One region of the Synechococcus sp. N19 genome, then DNA from elsewhere that is predicted to be linked to it. Evidence: predicted binding sites of a transcription regulator. Region 1 holds the regulator's gene; the other holds the start of a gene.
What was found. The regulator NtcA, encoded in region 1, controls nitrogen genes in cyanobacteria. The targets are predictions, from matches to a motif close to GTANCNNNNGNTAC.

Region 2: a site for NtcA is predicted at 2,891-2,904, ahead of DXY02_RS07485 (DUF4278 domain-containing protein). Genes of this name have one in related genera too.

What each region holds. Positions count from the first base shown of each region.
Region 1 is NZ_UCNR01000007.1:137,113-142,175, reverse strand. Features, by position in the region: gene DXY02_RS04050 (cob(I)yrinic acid a,c-diamide adenosyltransferase) at 1-52, opposite strand, end outside; gene rph (ribonuclease PH) at 198-941, shown strand; gene ntcA (global nitrogen regulator NtcA) at 1,000-1,716, shown strand; gene DXY02_RS04035 (DUF3084 domain-containing protein) at 1,744-2,895, shown strand; gene DXY02_RS04030 (resolvase) at 2,892-3,338, shown strand; gene DXY02_RS04025 (DUF3146 family protein) at 3,316-3,573, opposite strand; gene pth (aminoacyl-tRNA hydrolase) at 3,573-4,190, opposite strand; gene DXY02_RS04015 (TatA/E family twin arginine-targeting protein translocase) at 4,205-4,435, opposite strand; gene psbH (photosystem II reaction center phosphoprotein PsbH) at 4,445-4,645, opposite strand; gene psbN (photosystem II reaction center protein PsbN) at 4,730-4,870, shown strand; gene DXY02_RS04000 (glycoside hydrolase family 38 C-terminal domain-containing protein) at 4,858-5,063, opposite strand, start outside.
Region 2 is NZ_UCNR01000011.1:32,309-37,371, reverse strand. Features, by position in the region: gene asnB (asparagine synthase (glutamine-hydrolyzing)) at 1-201, shown strand, start outside; gene DXY02_RS07500 (Zn-dependent hydrolase) at 383-1,585, shown strand; gene DXY02_RS07495 (DUF1028 domain-containing protein) at 1,582-2,256, shown strand; gene DXY02_RS07490 (hypothetical protein) at 2,341-2,559, opposite strand; gene DXY02_RS07485 (DUF4278 domain-containing protein) at 2,640-2,807, opposite strand; gene DXY02_RS07480 (type 1 glutamine amidotransferase) at 2,999-3,757, opposite strand; gene ureC (urease subunit alpha) at 3,754-5,063, opposite strand, start outside.

The DNA of each region.
Region 1 (5,063 bases):
CCCGATCCAGGGAATTTTGGAAGGATTGGGGGTCGGCGAGGCTTGTGGTCATCACGGAAGCATCTGTCCGGGCGACCCCGGCAAGACCTTGAATGTAGCGGCGAGATCACATTCCACAAGGGGATTGACACCACCCATGGTGTTTGGACAGGGCGAGAACCAACCGCCTGCGAGGCTTGACAAACTGCACACCACCGATGAGCCAATCCCCTGAACAACGCACTGATAGCCGTCGCCCGCAGCAGTTGCGACCGTTCTCGGTGACCTGGAATCCCATGGGGTTTGCCTTGAGCTCCCTTGTGGTTCACACCGGCCGAACCGCTGTTCTCTGCAGCGTTTGCTTGGAGGACAAGGTTCCCCGCTGGCGCAAGGGAGAAGGATTGGGATGGCTCAGCGCCGAATACCGGTTGCTGCCCGGATCCACCCCACAGCGGCAATCACGGGAGCTGATGAAACTCTCGGGTCGCACCCAGGAAATTCAGCGGCTGATCGGCCGAAGCCTGCGCGCCGTAATCGACATGGAGCGTCTAGGGGAGCGCACCTTGCTGATCGACTGCGACGTGATCCAAGCGGACGCCGGCACCCGGACGGCCTCGATCACCGGGGCTTGGCTCGCCCTGGACCAAGCCTGCCGATCCCTGGTGGACCAGGGAGTGCTGGAGCAATCGCCCCTGATCGATCAGGTGGCGGCTGTATCCGTTGGCTTGGTTGATGGCCAGGCCTTGCTGGATCTGGACTACAGTGAAGACAGCCGAGCCGAGGTGGACCTGAACGTTGTGCAGTCCGGCGATGGCCGTCTGCTGGAAATCCAGGGAACTGCGGAGGGTGCGCCCTTCAGTCGCAGCCAACTCAATGAGCTGCTGGATTTAGCAGAGCCGGGATTGACATCCCTGATGCAGGCGCAACGCCAGGCCTTCAACGAGCACAGCAGCGTTACGTAATAACCGCTACATGGCGGCCACCGCCGGCTCCGTAACTTCGCCACACCAGGGGGTTGTCATGACCAGTAGCCGAGGTTTCAGCCGATACGCCCCGCAGATGGTGGCTCCAGCTCCCAGCGCAGAGCCCGCCAACCGTTCTCTGCTGGAGATCATCCGGGATCTCGATGGCGCCAGCAGTGAACTGGTGGATCGCAACAAGACCATCTTTTTCCCTGGAGATCCCGCAGAACGGGTGTACCTGATCCGCCGGGGGGCCGTTCGTCTGTCCCGCGTCTACGAATCGGGAGAAGAGATCACCGTGGCCCTGCTCCGCGAGAACAGCCTCTTCGGGGTGCTGTCACTGCTGACAGGCCAACGGTCCGACCGCTTCTATCACGCTGTGGCCTTCACCCGGGTCGAAATGGTGACGGCACCAGCGACCTCCGTGAAGGCCGCCATCGAAGCAGACACCAGCGTTGGCCTGCGCTTGCTTCAGGGTCTCTCCAGCCGGATTCTGCAGACCGAGACGATGATTGAAACCCTCACCCATCGGGACATGTCATCCCGACTGGTGAGCTTCCTGCTGGTGCTTTGCAGGGACTTCGGCGTGGCAGATCAGCTGGGCATCACCATCGACCTGCGCCTGTCCCATCAGGCCATCGCTGAAGCAATTGGCTCAACACGCGTCACAATCACGCGTCTGCTGGGAGACTTGCGTCAATCCGGTCTGGTTCAGATTGACCGCAAGAAAATCACCGTTCTGGATCCGATCGCGCTGGCCAAACGCTTCAGCTAGGCCTGCCATCGCCCGACTTGTGCAGCGATGAGCGGCTGGGCACTGATTCTGGTTCTGTTGGTGCTCGGGGGCGTGCTGTCGACCCTGGGCGACCGCTTGGGCAGCCGCGTCGGCAAAGCGCGACTGAGTTTGTTCAGCATGCGCCCACGGCGCACCGCCGTTTTGATCACGGTGTTGACCGGCAGCCTGATCAGCGCACTCTCACTTGGCCTGATGCTTCTGGTGAGCCGGCAGTTGCGGGTGGGCCTGTTTGAACTGGATGCCCTGCAGGAGAAACTCCAAGACAGCCGTCAGCAGCTGAAGGCAGCCGAGCGGGAACGGGACAAGACCCAAACGGAAACCAAACGGATCGCCATTGAGCTCGAGCAATCACAGCAACGGGCCAACACCCTGCGCCTCGAACTGGCTCCTCTTCAGAAGGAGCTGGCCCAACTCGAAACCGAACGTGAACGTCTCAGCCAGGACATCGCCTCCCGCGATGCGGACATCCAGCGCACGGAAGCCGAACTCAACAGCGTTCGCAGCCGCATCCGTGCCGGTGAGCAGGAACTCAAAGAACTGGAACGCAATCTGGTCGCCTTGCGGCGTGGATCGGTGGTGATCAGCAGCGGACAGACCTTGGCAAGAGCAACGGTTCGACTCGATGCTCCGGACCAGGCCAAACAGGCTGTCGACAGGCTGTTGCAGGAGGCCAATCTCAACGCCTACGGGAAAGTGCGACCTGGCGAAGCACCAGAACGCCAGTTAATCCGCGTTCCGCGCAGCGATGTGGAACGCCTGCAAAGCATCATCCGCAAACCGGAGACCTGGGTGATCTCGCTGCGCTCAGCCACCAATGTGCTGCGGGGTGAAACAGCGGTGTATGCCTTCCCAGAAGTGCGTCCGAACCGGCCGGTGACCCAACGCGGAGATGTGCTGGCCACCACCACACTCCAACCGAATGAACGCACTCCAGAGGGCATTCGCACACGGCTGAACCTTCTCTTGGCCTCGGCCTATGCCGAGGTGCAGCGGCGGGGGTCCCTGACCGAGGGCCTTCAATTCGATGGATCAGCCCTCTCCCAACTGGCCCAGACCCTGATGGAAGGACCGAGCCAAAGCGTGGTCTTGGACGTGATTTCCGCAGGGGTCAGCGACAGTGCCGATCCCGTCGTCGTCTCCATTCAGGCCTCCCCATGAAACGGGTGGCCGTCCTCGATCCAGGCCGCTGCAAATGTGGTCTTGTGCTGGCCGATCTTCAGCTCGGCCTCGTGCGCGAAGGGCATGTGCTGGCCCCGGAGGCCGTCGAACCCTGGTTGGAGCACTGGAGTCAAGACCAAGCTCTCGATCGCATCCTGATCGGCGATGGCACGGGAAGCCGAGCCTGGATCCAGCGACTGGAACGGCTGGGCCATCTCACCGTGGTTCCGGAGCAGGGAACAACCCTGAGGGCGAGACAGCGTTACTGGGCGCTATGGCCGGCTCGAGGTTGGCGACGGATGCTGCCGGCAGGACTGCGCATTCCACCGGTGGATCTGGATGCTGTTGCAGCTTTGGTGATGCTTGAGGAGCACCTGCAATGCCGCCTGAGATGGCCTGAGCCTGCTCCGAGGTTCTCGCTCAGAACCTGGCCCGGACCATGAAGGTGTAATCACCCCCCGGTTCCAGCCTGTAATCAGAACGCACCAGAAACCGCCGCAGGGCATCCTCGATAAGGGCACGTCCCAGGGAAGGCTCCACCACCAGTTCACCGCAATCAAAGGCCCAGGAAAACTGCCACTCAAAGCCTCCAGCAGAGACTTCACCCTCCACGCACTTGGCTTGAAAGCACTGGCGGAGCACTCGCAAATGGGCCGTTGTCGCCGGAAGTGCCGGCATCAGTCGACCGACTCCAGGTCATAGCGGAAGCCGTTGATCCAGGTTCCAGCGCGCTCAAAGCTCTGGTGCTGAAGACGTTGAATCCCATCCAGAACAGCATCGAGAACAGCGCCGACACAGGGTTGCTCCGCTTTGCTGAACGGACCAAGAACATGGGACACCGTTCGGGCGCGGCGTTCGGCAGGGTTCTCAGCCGGCGCACCAATGCCGATCCGCAGCCTGGGGAACGCCTGGGTCCCGAGGTGCTGAATGGTGCTGCGCAAACCGTTGTGCCCGCCGGCACTGCCCTGGGCCCGCAACCGCAAACGACCCAGCGGAAGATCCATGTCGTCCACCAGCACCAGCAATTGGTGAGGCTCCAGGCCGAACCAATCGAGAGCCGCACGAATGGCACGACCGCTGTCATTCATGTAGGTCTGAGGCATCAGCAAGCGCAGCCGCTGCTCGCCAACCCCTGTATCGGCTGCAAGACCGTGCAACTTGGCTTGCTGACGAAAACTGAACCCAGAGCGCTCACCCAAAAGCTCGAGGGCCATGAAGCCGATGTTGTGACGGGTGCCGGCGTATTTCGCACCCGGATTTCCCAGACCCACCACCAGCTTGAGATCAGTGGTCATACCGCTGGAACGACTCAGTCGCTGGGGGGAAGTTCTTCAACCGGCTTCGCAGCCTCACTGGAAACTTCCGGTTCAGCCATTGCTTTGTTGATCTCGCGTTCGAATTCCTTGGACGCGGATTGGAAGCCCTTCAGGGTTTTACCAAGAGTCCGACCAAGCTCAGGCAGGCGTTTCGGCCCGAAAACCAGCAAGGCAACGGCGCCGATAACCGCCATTTCGGGGAGACCGACGCCGAAGATGTTCATGGGTGCAGATCAGCCGAGGCCGTTCCAGTTCACGTTGATGCCCTCGAGGATGAGGGACTTGTTGTACAGCTGAAGAATCACCAGCAGAAACACCAGGAACAGCACCATGAAGATGCCCATCACGGGAGTGGTGCCCCATCCGGGAACCACCTTGCCGTACTCGGAGTTCAGTGGGCGGAGAAGGTCTCCCAGACGGGTGCGTTGTGCCATGGCGACGCCGGGTCTCGGGTGGTTAGAAGTCTCGATACTGTAGGGGCCGACTCCGGTTCGGGGTTGATCCTGTCGAGAGATGTGATGGAAACGTCGTCCCCAGCTCTGTCCGTCGCCATTGGCGTGCTCGCCGTTTTGTTCGGACTCACCGGATTTGGCGTGTATCAGGCCTTTGGCCCTCCATCAAAAGCACTCGACGACCCGTTCGACGATCACGAGGACTGATCCACCACCAGGGAGACGAGTTCTCCTGGGGTGATCACCACGGCAGAAGCGGCCATTGAGTCGGCTTCCCTGCGGACCCTCCACCCCGCTCCGGGAGTCCAGCGACAGCGCGCTGATCCCGAATTGAGCAGCTTCAGCACGCAACCATCGGCATGGCGCTCCAACCCCACCGGCGTGAGTGGAAGCGGCAGCG
Region 2 (5,063 bases), on a different contig from region 1:
AGCAAAGCCGGTGTGCGCGCCTTGTTTGCCCGTCACGAGGACCCGGCCACCACCGACGCGGAGCGTGTGCAGATGGATGCGGTGATCAATCACCTGCTGGGTGTGCAGATGCTGCACCGCATGTTTGTGGCAGAAGACGTGCCAGCCCTGGCCCGCCGGGAGGCGGACCGTCTGGGCTGGCGGGTGCTGATGCCCGTTTGAATTCTTTGGTCAGGATTAAATCGTTGCGCTAGCTACAGGCTGATCAGCCAGTTCGGGAGAAGGTATTGGTGCGTTTGAACTGAAGGTCACGGCATTGCCAGCGCTCATCTCGGCTTCTCCGACCACCCCTGCAACCGGGATCGAGCCAAGCAAAGTTGTCGCACGTCCGAACCGTGATCGTTTGGTCGCAACGATTGAGCAGCTGGCCAGCATTGGCGCCAAGCCTGACGGCAGCGTCTGTCGGCGTGGGTTTTCGCCGGAGGATGTGCAGGGCCGTGAGTTGCTGGCCCACTGGATGAAGCAGCTCGGCATGCAGGTGCGTGTTGATGCCGCTGGCAATTTGATCGGACGCCTGGAGGGCCTCGATCCCCATCGCCCTGCCTTGGTGACCGGGTCGCACCTCGACACGGTTCCCACTGGTGGACGTTTTGATGGGGCCCTGGGGGTGTTGGCCGGTCTGGAAGCCTGCCGCGCTCTTCAAGACCAGGGCCTGCGCCTGCGGCACTGCATCGAATTGATTGCTTTTGCCGACGAGGAGTCGACCATGGTGGGCTGCAAGGGCTTGGCAGGCACGGCCTCCGATGACCCTGAGAGTTATGCCACCAGCAATGGTCAGCCGATTCAGGACAACCTGGCGCGCATCGGCGGCCATTGGCGCTCCCTGGCCTCAGCTCGACGCTCCGATGAGGCCTATGCCGCTTTCCTGGAGTTGCATGTTGAGCAGGGCGGTGTTCTGGAGCAACGCGGCGATGCCATCGGTGTTGTGGAGGGTGTGGTTGGTCAGCGTCGGTTCAGCATCAGTGTGAAGGGCCAGGCCAATCACGCCGGCACCACACCGATGGGGCTGCGACAGGACGCCCTCGTGGCGGCCTCGCGCCTTGTTCTTGCCGTTGAGGCAATGGCCTCCCGTCATCCCGGAGATCCAGTGGCGACGGTGGGTCGACTAGAGGTTTGGCCCAATGCCGCCAATGTTGTCCCTGGCGCCGTCGCCCTGACCGTTGACCTCAGGGATGTGGATCCCACCGTTCTCGATCAGTTGGTTGAGGAGTTGATGCAGCAGGTGGAACGCATCGGTGTTGAAACCGGCTGCCCGATTGCGGTTGACCCCCAGTTCAGCGTTGATCCCACCCCTGCTGACGCTGTGGTGATGGCCACGATCGCTGAGGCTGCAGCCGATCTCGGCTTGTCCCACAGCCATCTCCCCAGCCGTGCCAGCCACGATGCCCAGGAGGTTGGCCGCCGTTGGCCGATGGGCATGATTTTTGTGCCCAGCCGGGGCGGCCTGAGTCATTCCGCTGCAGAGTTCACCAGTGACGAGCAGTGCTGGGCGGGCACCGCGGTGCTGCTGGAAACCTTGCTGCGGCTCGACCGTCAGCTGCCGTGACTTTTTCGATCCTGGCCCGTGATCCCAGCAACGGTCGCTTTGGTGTGGCTGTGGCCACCTGTCATCTGGCCGTTGGATCCACCGTGCCTCACATCCGCGCCGGGGTTGGTGCTGTCGCCACCCAGGCCCACACAAATCCGTATCTGGGGATTTGTGGTCTTGAGCGCCTGGAGCAGAGTTCGGATGCCGAGAGCGTTCTGGCCAGCCTTCTTGCGGATGATCAACACCGTGACCGTCGTCAGTTTCACCTGATCGATCTGGACGGTCGTACGTCTAGTTGGACGGGGCAGGATTGCGGCCCTTGGGCAGGGCATCGCCATCAGCGTGATCTGTCTGTTGCCGGCAATTGCTTGGTGGATGAGGGCGTGTTGGTAGCCATGGAGCAGGCCTTTCTCACCAGCGACCCCAGCTTGAAACTGGGCCGCCGTCTGATGATGGCTCTCCAGGCCGGGGAAGCGGCTGGTGGTGACCAGCGTTCTCCCTTCTGCACGTCAGCGGCGGTGCAGGTGAGCGGTGAAGCGGCTTTTCCGCTGTTGGATCTGCGCGTTGATTTCCACGAGCGCGCCGTGGAGCAGTTGATGGAGGTGTATGAGCGCAGTCAGGCCCTCTGGGCCCAGGAGTGGCGGGATGAACTTTCGGAATTGCCGATGCTCAACCGCTTGGTGGCTTGAGCCTGCTGCGTCGTTCACGCCATTAAAGAAGCCTTGCAACACAGCCGTGTGCAGGCCTTCTTTAGGGATTCAATTCAGGCGTGTTCAGCTAGGAACGGATGCTTCCCACTCCACGTTCAGGCCGGCCTGACGTGCGTCGGTGATCAGGTCATCAATGCAATCCATGCCAAAGGCGGCTTGTCCAGACAGCAAGGCATCCCATTCCTGAGACGGAAAGTGGGTCTGCAGCCAGAACACGCCATGCACGCTGGAGGGACTCACTTGCACGAGGCCTTGGTCGAGGCGAGAGGCGATGAGATCCAACGTCTTAGCTGAAGCTGGATCTATTACGCCTCAATCCTCGGAAGTGGAATGTTCGAGTTGCTACGGATTGAGAAGTTGGCCTAGCGCGTGTAGCCCACGCCGCGGTAAACGAGCTGCACCGGAGTGCGGTGGTTGTTGATCTGGCGGGCTTGGTACACGTTGCGGCGGTAAACCAGCTGCACCCCGGGCTTGCCCTGAGTGGCGTTGTTTTGCTGGTACTGATGCCCGCGATAGAGAAGGGTGGTCATTGGATGGTCCTCGAAGCAAGCTCAGGTCCCCGTTCCATGGCCTGAGGCGAACTGCGCTTCGCGCGATGCGAAGTGAACGATCGGTAGCTGTTGCTACAGAAATATTGAAGCTCTTGCAAATGCCGAAGTGGTGTTCAGGTTGATACCTCTTCAGAAAAGTTTTTGGTTTTGTTTATTTTTGTGCGTAGGAATTAGTGGGTCTGGCTGATCTCAATCAGTTGATCGAGCACAGCATTGAAGAAGTTTCGGCCTTGTTCCTGGAGCGTGGTGCCCAGCCTGCGCCAGTCCTTCGTCAGGCGATCGGGCCCTTCATCTCCAAGGGCGTTCACCACGTAGTCGTGGTCGTTGGCGATCCAGCTTTCCAGCGCATCGCCGTCGATCTCGAGGTGGCATTGCAGGCCAATGGCGTGGGCTCCGAGTCGAAACACCTGTTCGGCGCAGTGCAGTGAAGAACCCAGCAGGGTTGCATCAGCCGGGAGGTGGATGCGATCACCATGCCAATGCAGCACCAGAGTGCTGCTGGGTTGCCCTTTGAGCAGGGCCTCATCACTGGGATTCGCGACCCAGTGGATCGCGCCGAGCCCCAGTTCCTTCAGTTGCTGCGGTGGTGCTCCCACCTGCAGCGGTTGAACGCTGCCCCCTGCAGCCACAGCCAAGAGCTGCGCCCCGAGGCAGATGCCCAGCACCGGTTGGCGTTGCTGGTGCCAGGCCCTCAACCAGTCCAGTTCCTGCTGCAACCAGTCCATACCTGGTTGGTCGTGATCGTTCACGCTCATCGGGCCACCGAGCACAAGGGCGATGCTGTTGGCACACGCCCTGGGGTCCGGCAGTGGGTCGCCCCGGTCGGGCCTCAGGATCTCGAGTGTCAGGCCCCGCTGCCGCGCCAGCTCTCCCACCAGTGCGGCGTCTTCGTGGTCCACGTGTTGGACCACCAGCAGCGTGGGGCTCAAAGCAGCAGGTAGCGCTGGGCGAGGGGCAGCACCTCGGCGGGCTCACAGGTGAGCAGCTCACCGTCGGCGAACACCTCATAGGTCTGTGGGTCCACGCTCATCTTGGGCAGCGCTGAATTCAGCTTGAGGGCGCTCTTGCCCACGCTGCGGGTGTCCTTCACCGCCATGCAGGTGCGCTCCAGCCCCAGCTGGCGTTGGATGTCGGCATCCATCGCCGCTTCGCTCACGAAGGTGAGACAACTGGGCGCGAGGGCTTTGCCGAAGGCGCCGAACATCGGCCGGCCGTGCACCGGGCCTGGGGTGGGAATCGAGGCGTTGGCATCGCCCATCTGGGCCCAGACGATCGAACCGCCCTTCACCACCAGTTCCGGGCGAATGCCGAAGAAGCCAGGCTTCCAAAGCACCAGATCGGCGAGCTTGCCGGTTTCGATCGACCCCACCTCGGTGCTGATGCCGTGGGCCAACGCCGGGTTGATCGTCACCTTGGCGATGTAACGCTTGAGGCGGTGGTTGTCGTTGCGAGCGGAGTCTTCCGGCAGGGCTCCGCGCTGCACCTTCATCTTGTGGGCGGTTTGGAAGGTGCGGGTGATCACCTCGCCCACGCGGCCCATGGCCTGCGAGTCGCTGGCGATGATTGAGAAGGCGCCGAGGTCGTGAAGGATGTCTTCGGCGGCGATCGTTTCGCGCCGGATCCTCGATTCGGCGAAGGCCACATCCTCGGGGATCTTCGGATCGAGGTGGTGGCACACCATCAGCATGTCGAGGTGCTCCTCGAGCGTGTTGCGGGTGTAGGGCCGGGTGGGGTTGGTGCTGCTGGGCAGCACGTTGACCTCGCCGCAGATCTTGATGATGTCCGGGGCATGACCGCCGCCGGCGCCTTCGGTGTGGAAGGTGTGGATGGTGCGTCCCTTGATGGCGGCGATCGTGTCTTCCACGAAGCCGGCTTCGTTCAAGGTGTCGGTGTGGATGCACACCTGCACATCCATCCGATCGGCCACAGACAGGCAGGCATCGATGGTGGCGGGCGTGGTGCCCCAGTCTTCGTGCAGCTTCAGGCCGCAGGCACCGGCGCGCACCTGTTCTTCCAGCGCTTCCGGGGTGCTGGCGTTGCCTTTGCCGAAGAAGCCCAGGTTCACCGGCAAACCTTCGGCGGCCTGGAGCATCCGTCCGATGTGGAAGGCGCCGGGGGTGCAGGTGGTGGCATTGGTGCCTGTTGCCGGTCCGGTGCCGCCGCCCATCAGGGTGGTAACGCCGCTGGCCAGGGCCGTTTCGATCTGCTGGGGGCAGATGAAGTGGATGTGGGTGT